DNA from 2 places in the Microbaculum marinum genome. Region 2 is predicted to be linked to the other one. Evidence: predicted binding sites of a transcription regulator. Region 2 holds the regulator's gene; the other holds the start of a gene.
The links. The regulator LexA, encoded in region 2, represses DNA repair genes until DNA is damaged. The targets are predictions, from matches to a motif close to TGTTCNNNNTGTGTTCNG.

Region 1: the regulator LexA is predicted to act here: its motif matches at 7,665-7,682, upstream of V3328_RS02340 (helicase-related protein).

The regions. Positions count from the first base shown of each region.
Region 1 is NZ_JAZHOF010000001.1:494,125-505,024, forward strand. It holds gene V3328_RS02315 (M48 family metalloprotease) at 1-1,222, shown strand, start outside; gene V3328_RS02320 (RNA polymerase factor sigma-32) at 1,303-2,166, opposite strand; gene V3328_RS02325 (CarD family transcriptional regulator) at 2,317-2,892, opposite strand; gene fdxA (ferredoxin FdxA) at 3,218-3,556, opposite strand; gene V3328_RS02335 (RNA-binding S4 domain-containing protein) at 3,860-4,258, opposite strand; gene V3328_RS02340 (helicase-related protein) at 4,255-7,518, opposite strand; gene V3328_RS02345 (DUF3108 domain-containing protein) at 7,993-8,877, opposite strand; gene rpmB (50S ribosomal protein L28) at 9,187-9,480, shown strand; gene V3328_RS02355 (queuosine precursor transporter) at 9,596-10,144, shown strand; gene V3328_RS02360 (esterase-like activity of phytase family protein) at 10,141-10,900, opposite strand, start outside.
Region 2 is NZ_JAZHOF010000013.1:6,435-17,334, reverse strand. It holds gene V3328_RS24285 (ComEC/Rec2 family competence protein) at 1-1,604, shown strand, start outside; gene lexA (transcriptional repressor LexA) at 1,625-2,344, opposite strand; gene V3328_RS24275 (endonuclease/exonuclease/phosphatase family protein) at 2,589-3,674, opposite strand; gene V3328_RS24270 (ureidoglycolate lyase) at 3,862-4,362, shown strand; gene V3328_RS24265 (DSD1 family PLP-dependent enzyme) at 4,418-5,518, shown strand; gene V3328_RS24260 (DMT family transporter) at 5,552-6,508, opposite strand; gene V3328_RS24255 (bifunctional allantoicase/(S)-ureidoglycine aminohydrolase) at 6,536-7,363, opposite strand; gene V3328_RS24250 (SRPBCC family protein) at 7,478-8,110, opposite strand; gene V3328_RS24245 (creatininase family protein) at 8,223-9,026, shown strand; gene V3328_RS24240 (IclR family transcriptional regulator) at 9,056-9,832, opposite strand; gene V3328_RS24235 (BMP family ABC transporter substrate-binding protein) at 10,102-10,900, shown strand, end outside.

The DNA of each region.
Region 1 (10,900 bases), on a different contig from region 2:
GAGCCGGGCGTCCGACCGTCCCGACCTGTCGTACACGGTGACCGTGCTGAACTCTCCGACGATAAATGCCTTCTCGCTGCCCGGTGGCTATATCTACGTGACGCGCGGCCTGCTGGCGCTGGCCAACGACAGCTCCGAGGTCGCAAACGTCCTGGCGCACGAGATGGCCCACATCACCTCGCGCCACGCCATCGCGCGCGAAGAGGAAGCCAATTCCGCGGCCGTGATGAGCCAGGTCGTCACCGACGTGATACAGGATCCGGAGGCCGGGCAGGCGGCGCTGGCGCTCACCAAGGGGCGCCTCGCCCAGTTCTCCCGCCAGCAGGAACTCGATGCCGACGTCATCGGCATCCGGATGGCGGCGAAGGCGGGATATGACCCCGAGGGATCCGTCGCATTCCTGCGGGCGCTCGAACGGCAGACCGAACTTCACTCGAAAACGCTGAATCAGGTCTACGACGCCGGCCGGGTCGACATCTTCGCGAGCCACCCGGCGACGCCGCAGCGGATCCTGGCCGCCGAGCGCGAGGCGATGCAGGTGGGCCGCAGCGCCGACATGCAGCGCGACCGGGACAGCTATTTCGCGGTGATCAACGGTCTTCCCTACGGCGACGACCCCAGAGAGGGCTTCGTGCAGGGACGCACCTTCGTGCATCCGGAACTGGGCATCACCTTCACGATGCCCGAGGGCTACGGCCTGGAAAACACGTCGCGGGCGGTCGTCGGCTTTTCGGAAGCCGGAGACATCATCCGCTTCGATGCGGTCGCCGTGCCGAGCACCGTATCGCTGTCGGACTACCTGGCGGCGGACGCGGTGCGCGGCGGCCAGGTCACCGACATCCGGCCGATGACCGTTAACGGTCTGGCGGCCGCGACCGCAACCGTAGGGGGCGAGGGGTGGGACTTCAAGGTCGCCGCGATCCGAGGCGAGGGCAACCGCGTCTACCGGTTCATTCTTGCCTCGCGCGAACTCGATTTCGCCCGGGTCAACGAGCTGATGAGCGCTGCCCAGAGCTTCCGCATCATTCCCAAGGAAGAGGCCCGGGCGGTGCGGCCGCAGCGCATCGACATCGTGACCGTGCAACCGGGCGAGACGGTGGAAACCCTGTCGGCGCGCATGGCCTTCGACAACCATCAGGTGGAAAGGTTCCGGGCCCTCAACGGTCTGACGGCCGGCGACCGGCTCAGCGCCGGTCAACTGGTCAAGATCGTTATACGCTGAGCCGGTTCCGGGCGAAGAACCCGAAGGTTCACCTGTTCTGCCGGTTCGTGCCGATCGGGACGAAGCCAGGCCTACTGCGCTCAGGTGAGCGCAGCGCCGGCGTCGGGATCGAGCAGGGCGGCGCGCAGCTTCTCGATCGCTCGGCTTTCGATCTGGCGAACGCGCTCCTTGGAGATGCCGAGCGTCTTGCCGAGCGATTCCAGCGTCGCCCCTTCCTCGCTCAGCCGCCGCTCGCGGACGATGCGCAGCTCCCGGTCGTTGAGAACCTCGAGAGCCGCATAGAGCCGCTTCGTCCGCTTCTCGCCGTCGATCACGTTGCCGACGGTCTCGTCGGGCAGCGGGTCGTCGCTGACCAGGAAATCCTGGCGTTCGGCGCTGCCGCCCTCGCTTTCCATGACCGGGGCGTTGAGGCTGGAATCGGGTCCCGACAGCCGTGCGTCCATCCTGGCGACGTCGTTCTCCGAGACGCCGAGAGCCTGGGCGATCTGACGGTGAATCTCGCTGTCGGGCAGCGGAGACGGCCCCTGGCCGAGCTTCGCCCGCAGCCGGCGCAGGTTGAAGAACAGCGCCTTCTGGGCGGAGCTGGTGCCGCCGCGCACGATCGACCAGTTGCGCAGGATATGATCCTGGATCGAGGCGCGGATCCACCATGTCGCGTAGGTCGAGAAGCGCACCTCCCGCTCCGGTTCGAACCGGGCGGCGGCCTCGAGCAGGCCGACATGGCCTTCCTGGATCAGATCGGACATCGGCAGGCCGAAATGGCGAAACCGCGCGGCGATGGCGATCACCAGCCGCATGTGGGCATGGGTCAGACGATGAAGCGCGGCCTCGTCGCCGTTATCCTTCCACTTCGTCGCCAGCACGTGCTCCTCATCCCTTTCGAGATAGGGGGCGTTCATGGCGGCCCGGACGAACCGGCGCCTGTGGCTCATGGTGTTCGTCATGGCATCAAACCGGCATTCACTCCTTGAGGCCGTTCAAGATAAGAACGGCCGACATGCGAGCACGGTTCACCAATCAAAGCAGAAAAGCCGCCCGGCTTGAAGCCGGGCGGCACGCAGAGCGGGTATGCAAATAGTAAAAGTCGCGTGAACTCAGGCCGCTTCTTCGCGGTCATCTTCCTCGGGTTCGGCCGCGACGCCGCGCTTCGGCCCCTTGGCCAGCATGGCTTCGATCTCTCGGATCGCCTCGGTTTCGGTGAGGCGCTTCACGGCGGCGATCTCACGCGCCATGCGGTCCAGCGCGGCTTCGTAGAGTTGCCGTTCGCTGTAGGACTGCTCGGGCTGCGTGTCGGAGCGGTGCAGGTCGCGCACGACCTCGCCGATCGCGATCAGGTCGCCGGAATTGATCTTGGCTTCGTATTCCTGGGCGCGCCGGCTCCACATGGTGCGCTTGACCCGGGCGCGGCCCTTCAGGACGTCCAGCGCCTTGCCGACGATATCGTCTTCGGAGAGCTTGCGCATGCCGACGGCCGCAGCCTTGGCCGTGGGAACCCGAAGCGTCATCTTGTCCTTCTCGAAATTGATCACGAACAGCTCGAGTTTCGCGCCTGCGACTTCCTGTTCCTCGACCGAGACGATCTGGCCGACGCCATGCGCCGGGTAGACAATGTACTCGCTCGTCTTGAAGCCTTGGCGCTGTATGGATTTCTTGTTGCTGCGGGTTGTCATACTCTTGTTTCGACTCCTGCCGTCGCGCAGGCCGCGACCGATGCCTCTGTAACATCGTCTGCAGGCGCACACCGTACCCGGGCGCGCCATACTGCAGACGCCAAACGCTCGCAAATCCGCGCAAAAAGCGCATCCGGACGACCGTTGAGTCCCGGCGGGAAAGCGTTCCTTGCGCTTATAAAACACGCCCGCAGAGCGGGCGCTTTCGGGCGAGGGATTTCACAAGCTGTTTGAAATATAGCACAAAATTAGGCGGAATCCAAGTGTTGCGGCGCAGCAGCCGCAGCTCGGCCTCGCTCCAGACCCCTCCGCAACCGGCGGATCGTCAGTCGCCTTCGCCCGGCTCCGGGGAAAACTGCGACTCCAGCTTGTTGGCTACGCCGTCCCATTCCTTGGCGTCCGCCGGCGGCTCGCGCTTGATGGTGATGTTGGGCCACTTCTCCGCGTATTCGGCGTTCAGCTCGACCCATTTCTCAAGGCCCGGCTCGGTGTCCGCCTTGATGGCTTCGGCGGGGCACTCGGGCTCGCAGACGCCGCAATCGATACACTCGTCGGGATGAATGACGAGCATGTTGTCGCCTTCATAGAAGCAGTCGACCGGACACACCTCGACGCAATCCATGTACTTGCACCGGATGCAGTTGTCGGTAACGACGTAAGTCATGTGCTACTCCGCGAGGGGCACCGCCGGACGAGGTGCCAAGAGCCCTTTGCAGCCATTCGAGTTCGATCCCGTCTGCGATCGGAGGAGGCCGTCCGGCCCTGGAGCCGGTGCAGGGCCTCGGCCAGGACGGACCCGACCCCGCACCTTCGGGGGTGTCCGCCGTTCGCAAGACCCCCGACCAATCGGGGAACCGGTGCTTTCGGGCCAACTACTGACCCGAACGCACCCCGTCAGAGACGGGTCCAAACAGCTGCAAAAGGGCTCTAGCCCTTTTGTGATTGGCGTTCAAGACGGGCGCAGGGATTAGATTTCTCCGTCGTCCGGCATCCGTGGATGTTCTTTCCACGCGTCCATCTGCCGTCTGTCGCGTTTGGTCGGCCGGCCGGCCCCCCGCGGGCGATGTATCGCCCCGGCGGCGGGCGTTTCCGTCCGTTCGGTCGGCGGCGACAGGTCGGTGTAGGTCGTCGCTGCCTGGCTGGCCGGACCGCGCCGCTCGGCGATCGCCTCGATGCGCAGGATGCGGACGGTATCACGCACCGCGATGGTGACGACGTCGCCATGCCGGACGATCTGGCTAGGCTTGCCGACCTTCGTTCGATTGAGACGGACATGACCGCCCGACACGAGTTCCGCGGCCAGCGTCCGGGTCTTTGCGACCCGCGCGTGCCAGAGCCACTTGTCGATCCGCTGGCTGTCGCTCACGCGTCGGACCGTCGCTCCCGCTCTGCGAGTTCGTCGCGCAGTTCCTTGAGGGCGGCAAACGGCGACAGCGGGTCCGGGGCCTTCGGGGGACGTTTGTCGTGCTTCTGGTCGCTGCGACGGTTGTTCGAGCCCCGGCCCTGGCGCGGGTCTTCCCGGCGGGCCTGCCGCTTGTCGTCGGGACGTCCCTTCCGGCCCTTCCGGCCCTTGTGTTCCTTGCCGCCTTCTCCGCGGTGGCCGCGATCGGCCTGATCCCCAGTGCGCGCGGTGCTGGTCTGCGTGGCCGCATCGGCCCGTCGCGCCGGCTTCTGCCGGCGCGGTCCATCGGGACGGCGCCCGGGACGCCAGACGACGATCTCCGACGGTTCAGACGCTTGCGCCGGCATTTCCGTCGACCCGGTGTCGACCACCGCGGCTGCCTGGGCGTCCTCGCTCCCGACGGCCGTGGCGTGAGGATCCGGGGCGGCATCGGTGGTCATCGGAACGTCGGCGACGGACGAATGGTCCTCGGCTGTCGCATCGGGAACGGTGCCGTCATCGGCCGACGGCGGTTTGCTTTCGGCCGACTGGTCCGAGGCGGCATCCTCGCTAACGCTCGCGGGATCCGCCGCCGGTGCCGCTTGCGGCGTCTCCGGCGAAACTTGCGGCGGGACCTGATATTCCGGCTCGGCACTGCTGTCCGCCGCGGCGGCATCGGCCGGGGTGTCCGCGTTCCCGCCGGAGGGCGCCTGCGAAGCCGGATCCTCCGGCACGGCCGGCGCGCCTGCCGTGGCCGATTGCGGCTCCTCGGCCGGCGTCGGAGCCGGGCGCCGCTCGCTGCGGTACCCAAGAGCCTTGAGGATTTCGGCGAAGTCCTCGCCGGCGCAGCCGGCAAGCGAGGTCATCTGTTCACTGACCTGGAAGACGCGTCCATCGACCGCGCCCGGCGGCGGCGTTGCGCCGCCTTCAGGACGATACGAAAGGGCCGCACGGATCTGATCGGCGATCCGCTCCAGAATATCGATGCGCACCGCGCGCTTGCCGCAGGCGCGGAACCCGAAGGCCCGGTACAGGCCGTAGGAGGTGCCCGGCGCGACCGCAATCGACATGCGGCCCGATTGCACGAGGCCGGCGATCTCGTCGAGGCCCGGCTGGTGCAGCCCGCCGTGATGGAGCGCCCAGAGCTGTGCCGCCAGGACGCGGGGAGCGGGTTTCAGCAGCACCGGCAGGTAGATGTGGTGCGCCCCGAACCGGACTCCGTGGCGACGCAGGATTGCCCTGTCCTCCTGACTCAGTCCCCGCACCTCCTCGGCGACCTTCGGGCGTTCGAGCACGCCGAGCGCCTCGCCGAGCTGGAAGGCGATGCCGCGAGTCATGCCGGTGATCGCCTCATCGGCCTCCAGCGCCTTCAGCGGGCCGAGGTGGGTCTCGATCCGGTCGCCTATCCATTTCTGAAGCCGCGCTTCGGCGTTGTCGCGGGCGGCGCCGGAAAGCTGCTCGTCGGCCAACAGGACGACGCGCGGATTCAGCACCGTCTCGCCCTTCTCGACGCGACCGACGATCGACCCCCTCCAGGTCACGGTTCCGTCCAGCGACAGGAGGATCACCTCGTCGGCGTCCTTGGCCAGTCGCTCGGCGCGCTTGGTCAGCTCGCCCGAGAGGGTCCGGCGGGCGGCGGCGGCAATCGCCTTGAGGTGATTGCCGTCGGCCTCGGGGTCCGGCGAGAAGCGCAGACCGTCCAGCCGGCCGACATGGTGGCCTTCGACCGTAACCTCGCCTCCGGCGTCGATTTCGGCTTCCATAGCGGGATTCTCCCTAAGACTGCGGGCGAGAACGCTGGTGCGGCGGTCGACGAAGCGCTGGGCCAGACGTTCATGCAGGGCATCGGACAGGCGGTCCTCTACGGCACGCGTCCGCTCTTGCCAATGGTCAGGATCGGCGAGCCAGTCGGGCCGGTTCGCCACGAAGGTCCAGGTACGGACGTGGGCAATGCGATTGGACAGGGTGTCGATGTCGCCGTCGTCGCGGTCGCACTGGCCGATCTGGCGGGCGAACCAGTCCTCGTCGACCGCCCCGCGCCGCATCAACTGGCTGTAGATCGTCGCCACGAGGTCGGCGTGATTGGCCGGGGCGATCTTCCGGTAGTCCGGGACCTGGCAGACATCCCACAGGCGCTCGACCGCATCCCGGCCCCTGGCGATATCGGCGATCTCCAGATCCGACGACACCGCCTCCAGCGCCAGCACGTCGTCGCTGGCCGGCGCCCGGGTCAGCGTGTCCTCGCGCGGCAGCGCGGAAAGGCTCGAATGGAGGGCCGCCAGACTGTCGAACTGCAGAGTGGCATTGCGCCACTGCAGGAGGCGGACCGGCTCGAAGTCGTGGCTTTCGATGCGCGAGACGAGATCGTCGTCGAGCGGATCGACGCGACCCGTCACGCCGAACGTGCCGTCGCGCATGTGGCGGCCGGCGCGGCCGGCGACCTGGCCCATTTCCGCGGCATTGAGGTTGCGGAACTGCCAGCCGTCGAACTTGCGACGGGCGGCGAAGGCGACGTGGTCGACGTCGAGATTGAGCCCCATGCCGATGGCGTCGGTGGCGACCAGGAAATCGACGTCGCCGTTCTGGTAGAGCCCGACCTGGGCGTTGCGCGTGCGGGGACTGAGCGCGCCGAGCACGACGGCTGCGCCGCCGCGCTGCCGTCGGATCAGTTCGGCGATCGCATAGACGTCTTGCGCCGAGAACGCGACGACCGCGGAGCGGCGCGGCAGGCGGGTGATCTTCTTCTGGCCGGAATAGGCGAGATGCGACAGGCGCGGCCGGGTCACCACGTTGAGGTTCGGCATCATCCTGGTGAGGATCGGCCGCATGGTGGCGGCGCCGAGCAGCAGCGTTTCCTCGCGCCCGCGCCGGCGCAGGATCCGGTCGGTGAAGACGTGGCCGCGGTCGAGGTCGGCGGCGAGCTGCACCTCGTCGATCGCCACGAAGGCGACGTCGAGATCACGCGGCATCGCCTCGACCGTCGAGACCCAGTAGCGCGGATTGGCAGGCTTGATCTTCTCCTCGCCGGTGACGAGGGCGACTGCGTCGGCACCGACGCGATCGACGACGCGGTTGTAGACCTCGCGGGCAAGCAGGCGCAGCGGCAGGCCGATGACGCCGGACTCGTGGCCCAGCATCCGTTCGATCGCCAGATGAGTCTTGCCCGTATTGGTGGGGCCCAGAACCGCGGTAACGCTGCGGCTGCGCGCCGCGGGATGATGGCCGACGTCCGGCGCGATACTCATGTCGCCTCCAAAGGGACGGAAACTTCAGCAAATCCCCGGGGGTAGGGCCGTGTCGCATCTTCGATCCGCCCTGTAAAGGGCGCAGAACCGGCAGCGAATGGGGGAGTGTTCCATAACGACACAACAGGCGTCCTGACATTAACGTAGAGAACGTGATGAGAACAAACAATGCCCGAATCGCTGACTCTCCCGACTTCGCGATTCGTTCCCGGCAAAATCTGGTGTAACGGCTTCATGCGCCTACCAAATCTGGATCGGATGCCGTGCCGGAACGGGGGGGCGGGCCAGCTCTTGTTAACATTGCGGGGAGGCATGTTTCGCGGCCACCGTCACGTCCGCGGCGCCGCAACATCCATGCTTGGATCGGGAGGTGGTCCAACCGGACTCACCCGGACCGCGTGCCGCGGCCGGGCTCGACGAGGCCCCAACTGCGGCGGATGCGGGTTTGCGGCAGCGCCGGACGGCGACCCCGTCCTATTCGGCGAGCGCGGCGGCCTTGACGTTCAGGGCTCCGGTCGCGGTCACTCCGGCCGACTGGATGACGGCGGAGCCGAGCGGCGTCGGGATCGTGACCCGATAGGGCAGCAGCAGGTCGGAGCCGCTGACGGGCGACAGCAGGACCTCGATGTCGAGCTTCTCGGCCATCTTGACCTCGTCGCGATCGGTGCGATGGCCGGCGACGGGACGATAGTGGGCGCCGCAGACGAGAACCTGGCCGCCGGGGACGGCGCTGTCGCTTACCGGCTGGATGCGGCGATAGCGGAGTTCGACGTCGAAGCGCTCGCGGCCGTTGAAGATCGGCACGGTGCGCTCGCAGGCGTGCTTGTCCATTTCCGCGCCGGAACTCCCACCGGCGACGATCAGGGCGCTGATCGGATCCAGCGTGCCCCTGGTGTGGGCATCCGTGACCTTCACCCGGTTGGGGTGGTTGAGCCAGTAGGGCGTCGGCTCCGGCGTGATCTTGAGACGCCGCACCCCGGACGAGCCCATCGTCATCCGCACCGTGGAGGTTTCCTCGCCGTCCGATGCGTTGACGCTGAAGGCGTTGGGCACGATCCTGCCGGAGTAGAGCTCTCCGGCCGACGAGGCGCTGGCGGTGTATTCGTAAAGCACCCCGGCGATGCCCGTCAGCTTGCCGTAGCCGTCGAGGCGATATCTCCGGCCGTCGAAATTGCCCATGAAATTCGCTTCGCCGATCGGGACGCCGGCGAGGCTGACGCGATACTTGGCCTGGAAATTGTAGTCGCCCGCACTGGCAGGCTGCACCGGCAGCACGGGTGCGGCCAGCACAATACCGGTGACCATCAGGCTGCAGGCCACCTTCCGTATCGGACCGAACACTGACGCAACAGCCTTCATTATCATCGCCTCATGCCTCAGCGATCGCCCATTCCGGTCGCTGTCGGGAACGACACGTCCCGTACGCCGGAGCGTTTCAAATTACGGTTAAGGAACGGTTATCCTCGGATTGGGTCAACACCGTGACGGGAGGCTGGAACGGGGCCCAGTTCGCGTCGATTTCGACCTTGCGGCGGGCGCAGGCGGCTTGACGCTGTGCGGCATCGTCATTATACGCATGCCGAACTCCCTAATCGGCAAGGCCAGATCCGGCCGCCGGCTCTTCCGGCGGGCGTTGAGAATTGAGCCGAGAACTTGAGGATATGAGCAATGGCCCGGCGTTGTGAACTGACCGGCAAAGCGGTCATGACCGGCAACAATGTGAGCCACGCCAACAACAAGACGCGGCGTCGGTTCCTGCCCAACCTTGTGAACGTGACGCTGATGAGCGACGCGCTCGGGCGCAGCGTGCGCATGCGCGTTTCGGCCCATGCGCTGCGCAGCGTCGAGCATCGCGGCGGTCTGGACAACTTCCTGGCAAAGGCCAAGGAAGCCGAACTGTCCGACAAGGCACTCGGCCTGAAGCGCAACATCGCCAAGGTCCGCGCCACCGCCACGTCCTGAGCGTATCGCCCTTCCGGGCGTTGGCGGGCGCTCCGGCGCATCCCGAGCAGGGGATCCTTTTGTGACGGATCCTTCGACGATTGACCGAAGCCGGTATCTCATCCCGGTGGCGGCGATGTCCGGTGTGGTCATCGCCTCGAACATACTCGTCCAGCACCCGTTCACGCCGTTCGGCCTCCAGGACTACCTGACCTGGGGCGCCTTTACCTATCCCTTCGCGTTTCTCGTCACCGACCTGACCAACCGGCGCTTCGGGCCGTCTGCCGCGCGCAAGGTGGTCTATGCGGGGTTTGCCATCGCGGTGCTGCTGTCGATCATTCTGGCGACGCCGCGCATCGCGCTGGCGTCGGGCACGGCGTTTCTGACCGCCCAACTCATCGACGTTGCCGTATTCCACCGCCTGCGCCGGCGGTTCTGGTGGCAGGCGCCGCTTGCCTCCTCGATGATCGGATCGACGGTCGACACGGCGCTGTTCTTCACGCTCGCCTTCGCCGGCAGCGGCGTCGGCGAGGCGACCTACTGGGGGCTGGTCTTGCCGGTCTGGATCGGCTGGGCGGTGGTCGACTATCTGGTCAAGCTGCTGCACGCCCTCGTCATGCTCGGCCCCTTCCACCTGCTGCGCGGTGCGACGCAGCCGGAGCCCGAGGAATATCCGGCGCTTTAGAGCAGTTCGAACTGCAGCAGCAGTGTTCGCTGCAGGGCGCTGAAATTGTCGTCGGAGACGATCGTGACGATGGTGCGGCCGGCCGGGTCCTCGTGGACGCAGATGCCCTCCATGTTGTCGATCCAGTAGGCCATTCCGCCGGTGAACAGCACGTCGCCGGCCATCGGCTGGGGGCCGTCGAGTTCGGTCGCGTCGAGGCGCCGGATCCGCATGGCCACGCCGGTCAGTATGTTGAAGCGTCGTTCGAGGACCAGCAGGTCGCCGCTCGACAGGGCAAGGATGTCTGTGACGTCGAAACCGCTGCTGCGCCTGAGCGCGATGTCGCGGGCGCCGGCTCCGGTGACGATCCAGCCGGGAATTTCGTCCGAGGTTTCGTCGGGAACGCTTTCGGCGAAGACGATGACCGCGCCGGCATTCGGCGCGCCGGGCGGGACGACGGCGATTCCTTCCAGTCCCTTGTTGTGGGGCAGGCTGATCACGCCGTCCGGCAGCGACATCCGCGTCGGCTTGCCGATGGCTCCGTCGCCTGCCACCGGGAAGGCGAGCACCCGGTTGTCGCGCTCGAAGCCGACCAGGATATCGTCGGGCAGGCCCTTGCCGGTCCGGGCGCGCAGCGACTCCGCGTCGGAGCCGAACTTGACCCCGAGCGGCTGGCCGTCCTCGCCGGGCAGGCGGCGGACCACCACGTCCGACAGCCCGACCGGGCGGTCGCCGTCGTAGTCGATGGCGGCGGTGAACAGATCGCCGATATCGCTG
Region 2 (10,900 bases):
TCATGCCGCCCCCGGACGCCGCCGCGCCGGGGGCCTTCGACTATGCGCGTCAGGCGTACTTCGACGGGATCGGCGGCGTGGGCTTCATCGTCAGCGCCCCCGTTCCGCGTCCTTCCGATCCGCCGGGATTGATCGAAAACTTTCTTGATCGGGTCGAACGGTTGCGGCTCGGCATTGCCGTGCGGATCGTCGGAACCTTGCCGGGCTCGCCGGGCGCGGTCGCGGCTGCGCTCGTGACCGGCCAGCGCGGCGCCATACCCGAAGCAGACCAGGAGGCGCTCAGGATGTCCGGCCTCGCCCATATCCTGGCGATCTCCGGCCTGCACATGATGCTCGTCGTCGGCACGCTGTTCTGGACGGTGCGTGCAGCGCTCGCACTTTCGCCGGCCCTGGCCCTTACCCGGCCGATCAAGAAGTGGGCGGCAATCGTCGCGCTCGCCGGAGGTGCCGGATATCTCCTCCTGTCGGGCGGCTCGATAGCAACCCAGCGCGCCTTCGTGATGGCCGCGATCATGCTGGTCGCGATCCTGTTCGATCGTCCGGCGATCACGCTCAGGAACGTCGCTGTCGCTGCCTGGATGGTACTCGCGCTGACGCCGGAGGCGCTTGTTTCCGCGAGCTTCCAGATGTCGTTTGCGGCCACGATCGCCCTGGTCGCGGCCTACGAGGCGGTCCAGATGGCCGCGGCACGCGCGCCGGACAGGGCGGCAAAGCCGCTCCTGTTGTTTCTCCGGCGCGCGCTGATCGGCCTTGTCTTCACGTCGCTGATTGCGGGCCTCGCGACCGGACCGTTCGCCGCGTTCCACTTCAACCGGGTGGCGGTATACGGGCTCATCGCCAACGTCGTCGCCATGCCGCTTGTCAGTCTCGTGGTAATGCCAGCCGGTCTGCTGGCGGTGGTGCTGATGCCGTTCGGCCTCGAGGCGCCTGCTCTGGGGGCGATGGGACTTGGCATAGAGGGGGTACTCGCGGTCGCCCATCACGTTTCGGGCTGGGACGGTGCCATACGGATGGTGCCGGCGATGCCGGTGCTGGGACTGGCCGCAGTCGCCGCCGGCGGGCTGTGGCTCAGCCTGTGGCGCACCAGCTGGCGCTATCTGGGTGTGCCCCTGATCATCGTCGGCATGGCCACACCGTGGCTGATGCCGATCCCGGACCTTTTCGTTTCGCGCGATGCCGGCATGGCGGCGGTAAGGATGGACGACGGGGGACTGGTATTCGTGCCGCGGGCCCGGTCCCAGTACGTGGCCGAAACCTGGCTGCGGCGGGTCGGCCAGCCCGAGACCGCGCAAGCGGCCGCAACCGCCTCCTGCGATGAGGCGGGTTGTATCGCCGCCTCGCCGCGACTGCGCGTGGCCGTCGTCGAGGAACCGATGGCATTTGCAGAAGACTGCGCCTGGGCCGACGTCGTCGTCAGCGAACTGGTGCCGCCCGAGTGGTGCCGGAGCGACGCGCTGGTCTTCGGCCCGTTGGATGTGGCACGGCTCGGTGCGGTGTCTGTGCGCGCAACGCCACACGGACTTAAACTCACCTCGGCAACCGAACTGGCCGGCGACCGCCCGTGGACCCGACGGAGTGTGTCCCCGGACGAGCCGTCGGACTGACGGTCAACCGCGGTGGCGGCTCAATACCGCCGTATCAAACCCACGAGCCGGCCTTGGATATCGACCCGGTCGGGGCCGAAAATGCGGGTCTCGTAGGCCGGGTTCGCCGCTTCGAGCGCGATCGAATCGCCCTTGCGGCGGAGCCGCTTCAGGGTCGCTTCTTCGTCGTCGACCAGGGCTACGACGATATCGCCGGTGTCTGCCGTGTCGGTCTTGCGGATCAGCACGGTATCGCCGTCGAGAATGCCCGCCTCGACCATCGAATCGCCCCTGACTTCCAGCGCGAAGTGCTCGCCGCGCGACAGCATGTCCACCGGGATCGGAATCGAGTGCGTGTGGTTCTGGATGGCCGAAATGGGCGTGCCGGCCGCAATCCTGCCCATCACCGGCACGGATACGGATTCGCCGTGATCCGCGACCGGCTCAGGCTCGGAGCGAGATTCGGGCGGGGGCGACTTCCCGAGACTGCCCTCGATGACGCTGGGCGCGAAGCCACGGCTGCGCACCGCCAGGCCGGGCGCGACCGAATCGGGCAGGCGGACGATTTCCATGGCGCGCGCACGGTGCGGCAGGCGCCGGATGAAGCCTCGTTCTTCTAGGGCGGTGATCAGCCGGTGGATTCCCGACTTGGAGCGCAGGTCCAGGGCCTCCTTCATTTCGTCGAACGAAGGAGGAACGCCGGATTCCTTGAGGCGTTCGTGGATAAACATAAGCAGTTCGTACTGCTTGCGTGTCAGCATTGCGCGCTCCCGTCGCCGATCCCGCTGCCGCCGAAGACCTCAGCGCCGAATCCAGATCGTGTACAAATCAAGAACATAGATACATGTTCTTGTTGTGTTCGACAATGGTTAATTCCGGATTAACGCAATGCCGCCGCCGGTTGTTTTGCGACTGAGCGACTTTTCGCTGCGCCGGGGAATGGAAAGCACATCGGCATCGCCGCGCACTGAAGGAGGCGTCTGATCCGTAGCGGGATCCGGTGGCCTATTTTTCCCAATCCGATCCGATTGGTTCACGGTCCAGATTGTCCGCGGCCTGGGTAACCTCTCGTGCTTCCTCCAGATCCTCCGAATCCGCGGCCTGCGGAGTTTCATCGGCGCCGTTGCGACTTGTCAGCGCGAGTTCGAACAGCATCGGGAAATGGTCGGACCCGATGTTGGGGAGCCGCTCCAGCCGCACAAGGCGAAATCGCGGATCGTGAAAAAGGTGGTCGAGCGGCCATCTCAGCAGGGGGTATCGGGCGTCGAAGCTGTTGTAGAAGCCGCGGCCGACCCGTGGGTCGAGCAGTCCGCTCAGGCGCTGGAATCGACGCGTGGTCGGCGACCAGGCCACGTCGTTCATGTCGCCGGTTACGATGGTCGGTAGCGACTCGGCCTTGGCATCCCGGGCGAGGAGGATCAGTTCGCCATCGCGTCCGATCGTGTCGGCATAGGGAACCGGCGGTTCGGGATGCACCACGTAGAGCGCAAACGGATCTCCGGCCCCGGTTTCGGCGACAATCCTTGCCGACGGAACCTCGTCGGAAAAGACGAACCGGAACTCGGCTGAGCGAAAAGGAATGCGCGACAGGATGATCATGCCGTAGGAGTTGTCGAGCGGATGTTCGAGCGCGTGTGGCAGGATGTCCTTCAGTTCGGACAGCGCCGTCTGCCATGGCCCGTCGCACTCTAGGAAAGCCGCGAAATCGGGAGCCTCGCGCCGCACCACCTCGATCAGCCGGCCATGGTCCCGGTTCGACATCTTCACGTTCGAGACCAGGATGCGGACGACCGCCGGGTTGTCGGCGGTGCCGTCGAAACGGAGCGACTGAACCCGCCACAGGGGCGTGAACCGCACGCAGGCAACGGATTGGACCAGTATGATCAGGACCTGGACCGCGACCAGCACGATGACGGTGGTGCCCCACGGCAGGAACACCAGGGTGGCGACCGCCGCAGCAATCGTGAGTGCGATGATCTGCAGCTTGGGAAAGTCGCAAACTCGCACGAAACCATGCGGGATCCGGGATACCGGCGCCAGAGTCGCCGCCGCGAGCAGTGCGGTCAGTATCGCGATCAGCCACGTCGCCATTGTTCCGTGTCCGGTCTGTCGGGAAAGTCCTGGTCGGCGATCGGATCCATTGTCCCGCGGCGGGGATCGAGCCGCAAGCCATTCTGAAAATTCGGTTTGGGCATAGTCTCGGCGTATGATTTTAGTTTCGTGACAGACATGGCCGCCTCTCGGTTCCAGATGCGATCAGAGATTTAGGATTCTCCCGGTGCCGCATTCGCTACAGCCGCAACCCCTGACCCCGGAAGCCTTCGCCCCGTTCGGACAGGTGCTTCAGAAGGACGGCGCGCGCAACTTTGCGATCAACGACGGAACTTGCCGCCGGTTTCACGATCTCGCCAATGTCGAGGCAACCGGGCCGGGCGGGCGCGTCATCGTCAGTCTCGTCACCGGCGAGCCGAGCACCCTGCCGCTCCTGGTGGAGATGGTGGAGCGCCATCCGTTCGGCAGTCAGGCGTTCCATCCGCTGTCGCGGAACCGGTTTCTGGTCGTGGTCTGCGAGGACGAAGACGGACGTCCGGTGCGGCCCCGCGCATTCCTTACGTCACCGGGGCAAGGGGTCAACTACGACCGCAACGTCTGGCACGGCGTGCTGACCCCGCTCGGCGAGACATCCGATTTCCTCATCGTCGACCGGGACGGCGAGGGCGACAATCTCGAGGTGTTCACGTTCGACGAGCCGGTCCTCGTCCGGGCGCCGGGGGAGTAGTGTTTTGCAGGTATCCGCCCCAGACGACCTGGAAGTAGGGTTCGACGTTCCGGCGATGCCGGGCATGGACGAGGCCGAGATCCAGACTCCGTGCCTGCTCGTCGATCTCGATGCGCTGGACCGGAACATCGCCCGCATGCAGGCCCTTGCCGACGAGATGGGCGTGCGTCTCAGGATCCACGGCAAGATGCACAAGTCGGCCGATATCGCGCGGCTGCAGATTTCGGCGGGTGCCTGCGGCATCTGCTGCCAGAAGGTCAGCGAGGCGGAGGCCTTCGTGCGGGCCGGCATCCCCGATGTCCTGGTGTCGAACCAGATCCGCGACCCGGCCAAGATCGACCGGCTGGCGCGGCTGCCGGGCCGGGGCGCGCGCGTTGGCGTCTGCGTGGACGACCTCGCCAACGTCGCCGAACTTTCTGAGGCCGCGATGCGCCACGGCACCTGGCTGGATGTCATGGTCGAGATCGATTGCGGGGCAGGCCGCTGCGGCGTCGCCCCCGGGCGGCCGGCCGTCGAACTGGCGAAAGCGGTACGGGAGGCGCCGAACCTGAACTTTGCGGGCCTCCAGGCCTACCATGGCGGCGCGCAGCACGTTCGCGACTATCGGGACCGCAAGTCGAGGATCGACGCGGCCGTCCTAAAGGTGCGCGAAACCCTGGACCTGCTGGAAGCGGCGGGGATCGATTGCCCGCATGTCACCGGCGCAGGCACCGGCACTTTCGCCCTGGAGGGACGCTCCGGCGTCTACACCGAGCTGCAATGCGGCTCCTATGCGTTCATGGACGCCGACTACCAGCGCATTCGCGACGAGACCGGCGCGCCGATCCGCGACTTCGAGAACGCGCTGTTCATCCTGACCTCGGTGATGAGCCATGTGAAGCCGGACGAGGCCGTCTGCGACGCCGGGCTGAAGGCGCAGTCCGTCGATTCGGGCCTGCCGGTGGTGTTCGGCCGCAACGACGTCGAGTATGTCGCCGGCGCGGACGAGCACGGCCAGATACGCGATCCGGGCGGGGCTCTGAAGATCAACGACAAGCTCCGACTGGTTCCCGGCCATTGCGATCCGACCTGCAACGTCCACGACTGGTATGTCGGCGTGCGCGGCGGCAAGGTCGAGGCTGTCTGGCCGATCACGGCACGGGGGAAGGCATACTAGCGGCCCGATTCCGAAATCCGCCAAGTCAGCGCTTCAGACCATCCCCGCTTCCTCTGCCGGCGCCTTTCTCGACGGCGCAGCCACCAGCAGGCCGGCGGCGGTGATCAGGACCATTCCGCACACCGTCGTGAGGCCGGGCCGTTCGGCGAAGAACACGAATCCCCACAGCGCCGCCGAGACCAGGTATGCGTAGTCGAACGTCGCGACGGTCGACGGTGCGGCCACCTGATAGGCACGCGCCACGCCCATGAAATAGACCGCCGACAACACGCCGAGCAGGGCCATCAGGCCCCAGTCCCGTCCGCCCATCGGGGCCCAATCGCCAAACAGGAACGGAAAGGCTTCCTTCGTATCGGGAGCAAGCGCTGCGAATGCCAGCGCGCCTGTGACCGCCACGCCGATCGCCAGGAACGATACGTGCAATGTCAGGGCAAGGCTGAGCGGCGCTTCCCGCTGGCACCGGCTCCGGGTCAGGACCATGGCCGATGAATAGAACCCCGCAGCCAGCAACGGCAGGATCGTGTACCAGGAGAAGGCGTCCGTTCCGGGTTTGAGAATTGTGACGACTCCCAGGAAGCCGAGCACGACTCCGCCCCATTGACGGCGTGTCACCGGTTCCCCGATCAGCGCCGCCGACAGCAGCGCAGTGATGATCGGGTTCGTGTAGACGGCAACCGCAGCCACCGACAGGCTGAGCACCGGAAGCGAGGCGTAGAAGGCGAGCCATGTCAGCACGAGCAGGACGCTTCTCAGGAGGCTCCAGATCAGCGAACCGGGCCGCAGCCGCATGCCCGTCACTATCGAGACCCCGGCCAGCAGCGGAATTGCCACGACCGATCGTGCGACGAACACCTGCCAGACCGTGAGATCGGTGCTGACAAGCTTCACCAAAGCGTCGGCGAACGCCATGATCAGAACCGATCCTAGGATCAGCATGATGCCCAGGCCGGTCTGCTCCGGTCTCACGGTGCCGGTGTCTGTCGTGGTCATGGCGGGCCCGCTATCGGTGCCATGCTCTCAGAACCGGTCGAGCTTCGGGTGCCGGTTGACGTCCTTGTAAAGCAGATAGCGGAAGGGGCCGGGGCCGCCCGCGTAGCATCCCTGCGGACAGAACGCCCTCAGCCACATGAAATCGCCGGCCTGGACCTCGACCCAGTCTTCGTTGAGGCGATAGACCGCCTGTCCCTCGAGCACATAGAGGCCGTGCTCCATGACATGGGTCTCGGCGAAGGGGATCAGCCCGCCGGGCTGCATGTTGACGATATTGACGTGCATGTCGTGGCGCATGTCGTCGGGATCGACGAAGCGCGTGGTCGTCCAGCGGCCGTCCGCCCCGGGCATCGCCACGGGGGCGACGTCAGTCTCGCTGGTGACGAATGGGTCTGGCGCAGGGATGCCGTCCACCGCCTCGTACGCCTTGCGAAACCAGTGGAAGGTGACGGTCGCCTCGGAGCGGTTCGCTGCCGACCAGACGGCTCCGGCGGGAATATAGGCATACCCCCCGGCCTTGAGGGAATGGTAGCTGCCGGCAACAGTTAGGTTCAGCGATCCCTCGACGACGAACAGCACCGCTTCGGCGCGGGGATCCGGTTCGGGCGCTTCACTGCCGCCGCCGGGGGCGACCTCCATGATGTACTGGCAGAACGTCTCGGAGAAACCCGACAGCGGCCGCGCGATGATCCAGGCGCGGGTGTCCTGCCAGTGCGGCAGACGGCTCGTGACGATGTCCCGCATCACCCCCCTGGGTATGAACGCATAGGCTTCCTTGAAGACCGCGCGGTCGGTCATCAGTTGCGTCTGCGGGGGGTGTCCGGCGATCGGTTTCGCGTAGGTCGGAACGGCCACGGCTGCCTCTGGGCTCAAGCGTCTGATCACACTTATACGAGCGGGGCGGAAAAGCCGATATCCGCATTCGCCGGCCGGATTGCATCACGATCCCGGATGGCGACCGGAACTGGACTATGACTTCGACCCGCCGAGCCGCCGCAACCACCCCGTAACGATGGCCTTGAAGAGGGCAAAACCGCTGATCGCCTCGGCGGCCTTCGGGGCGGGCCTGGGAGGCGCTGGTTCGCCCGCGGCCGCGGCGATCACTTCGTTTCCGGAAGTCGCGACGGGCTCGATTGGCGCTCGCGCCTGTTCGGCCAGCATCGCGCGCAGATTGGCTGCAAACTGGTCGGTCAGGTGTTTCGCGACGTCCTTGACGATCGATGACCGTCCGAGATTCGCCAGCGCGCCGGTCAGCTTGATCGTGCCCGCCAGCGTGACCCTGGCCTCATCGGCCCCCATCTCCTCGATCCGGTAGGAGATATCCGCGCGTGCCTGGCTGCCTGCCTTCTTGTCGGCGCCGCTCGCCTCAAGCTCCGCGGTTCGCCCATCGGGGTCGACCCGCGTGAAGGTCGCCTTGCCCTCGAAATTGGCATTGATGGGGCCGAGTTTCATCTTCACCTTGCCGGCGTGCGTGCCGGGTTCGGGCTCGCCCAGATAGTCGAGACCGGGCATGCAGGTCACCACCTTCGGGACGTCCTGGAAGGTGGTCCAGACGCGGTCGGCGGACTGGGGGACGGTGAAGCTTTCGGCAATCTCCTGCATGCGGACGCAGATTCCTTCTGGAACGGTGGGGACGGAATTGTATCCTCCCTCGGCATATTGTATCCAGTATGCGGATATGGCAAGCGGGCGCCGGGAATTCGGGGAGGACGAAATGGAAGTTCGTATCGGCCACATGACGTATGACGACGTACGGGCGGCGATCGAGGCGGAAAAGCTGGTCATCGTCCCGACCGGCGCCACGGAATCGCATGGCCCGCACATGCCCTGTGACACCGATACCCATCAGGCCGAGTGGATGGCAATCGAACTTGCCAAGCGCATCGACGCGGTCGTCGCGCCGCCGGTCGCCTACGCGGTCTCGAAGACATTCGAGCACTTCCCGGGCACGATTTCGCTCTCGATCCCCACCTACCAGCAGCTCGTCTACGAGATCGGTGCGGCGCTGATCAAGCAGGGCTTCAAGCAGCTTCTGATCCTGAACGGCAATCGGCCCAACGGCACCGCCAACGATCAGGTCGCCCGCCGCCTCGTCGATGATTTCGACGGTCCCTACGAGTTCAGGGTAACGGCCGTCAGCTATTGGGAGCCGGGCGCTGCCGCCGCGCACGCGCTTCGCAAGTCGGAAGTCGGCGGGATGGGCCACGCCGGAGAGTACGAGACCTCGTTCCAGCTCGCGACGCGGCCGGAACTCGTCCACATGGACCGGCTCGAGGGCGTCTACGCGCCGCTCGTCGGCTGGGATCTGATCGCCCCGATGGAGCCGGTGCGCACCTATGGGCGGCGGCCGGACCCGAACACCAACCACGCCTCGATCTTCGGCAATCCGCATGTCGCCAGCGCCGAATCGGGCAAGGAATTCCTGAGGGTCACCGTCGACGCCCTGGTCGACATGATGCAGAACCTGCAGGGCTCCTATACCGAGCGCAAGGAAGGCGGCGACGCGGGGCGGAAGTAAGACGGCGCGGCATTCGCGCCCTGTGGGTATCAGGCCCCTGCAGTCGCCCAGCGGCTTCCCGGCCGCCAGTCCAGAGCGGTCGAGATGGAGTTTGCGATGTGGCAGACCAGTTCGACCTGCTTCGGCTTGCGGCTCGCCGCCGCCGTGTCGGACCGCATCTCGATGAACGACACGGCGGCGACCGCGGCACCTGTCCGGTCGAACACGGGCGCGGCAACCGAACGCGTGAATACCTGCACGTCCGCCTCGGTCTCCGAGTAGCCGATCCCGCGGATCTCGGCCAGGCGGTCGCGCAGCGCGTTGGGATCCGTAATCGTCTTCGGCGTCAGCTTGGCAAGCGGCCGGGACAGGTAGTCCTCGATAAATTCCGGCTCCGCGAAGGCCAGCAGCACCTGGCCTTTCGAGCCCGCGTGCAAGGGAATGGCATAGCCGAGCGTCGTCATCGGCAGCAGTTCGTGCGTCGCGGACTGGGTGAACAGGGCGATCGCGGAATAGTCGACCCGCTCCACGAACTGCACGATCGCCTGGCTGCGGATCACCGCATCGGACAGGTAGGGCAGGGCTTTGTTGAAGGTAGGATGGTTCGCCATATAGGCGCTGCCGATCATCCACATCTTCTGGCCGATGACGTAGCGGTTCGTATCCGGCTCGCGGCGCAGGAAGCCGCCCTTCTCCAACTGGCTGAGAGTACGATGCATGGTTGCCCAGGCCACGCCCATTCGGTCGGCGATGTCCGAGGCACGGCCCGGATTGACCGCGATATGGGCGAGAACGTCCAGCGCCCGTGTGATGCCCTTCAGCGCCATCGCAACCTCGCTGCGCTTTTCCTGCCGCAGCGGCAGCGGGCGGGTTTTCCCGCCCGGCCGCCGATTCCTGCTCAAACAATTCGCTGTTGCATAATGCACAGGCATGGAACCCGCAACAAGGCGGTATCCATAGGGTGATCATTTGCGATTACCCACTGGACGCGAATTTCAAAAAATGGATGATATATCCATATAGAGGATACGCTGCAGGGTGGAGCAGGTTGCGGAGTGTTCTCTCGGACTGGGCTATCGATCGAGGGAGAACGAAGATGGCTGTATCACGATTTTTGCGGGGCGGGTTGCTGACGGCGGCTTTGGCCGTGGCGACTTGCGGCGCGGCAAGCGCGGATACCTTCAAGCTGGACGGCGAGATGAAGCCGGCCTTTGTATACTTCAACGTCAAGAACGACGGCGGCTGGGTGCAGGCTCTCGACGAGGCCCGCGTGAAGACGCAGGACAATCTCGGCATCGAGATCCCCTACACCGAGAAGGTCGAGGAGGTGGCGACCCAGATCCGTCCGGCCGTCGAGCGCTACATCGACCGCGGCTACAACGTGATCCTCGGGTCCGCCTTCGGATATTCCGACACGTTCAAGGAACTCGCCGAGAAGCATCCCGACGTGCTGTTCCTCAATCCTGCCGGCATCACCAACGGCCCGAACCTGATGTCCTATTACGGGCGCACCTACGAGAGCCAGTATCTCTGCGGCATGGTCGCAGGCGCGATGAGCAAGAGCGGCAAGCTTGGCTTCGTCGCCGCCAACCCTCTGCCGCTCGTCACCTGGACCGTGAACGCCTATGCGCTCGGTGCCCAGCGCATGAACCCGGACGCGACCGTCAACGTGGTCTTCACGGGAGCCTGGTACGATCCGGTCAAGGAGCGTGAAGCCGCACTTGCGCTGATCGAGCAGGGCGTCGATGTGATCGGCATTCATGTCGACACGCCGGCCGTTCCCGTCGTGGCGCAGGAGAAGGGCATCATGGCCACAGGGCACCATCGCGACATGACCGAGTTCGCAGCCGATTCCGTCGAGTGCTCCTCGGTCTGGGTCTGGGACAAGTTCCTGA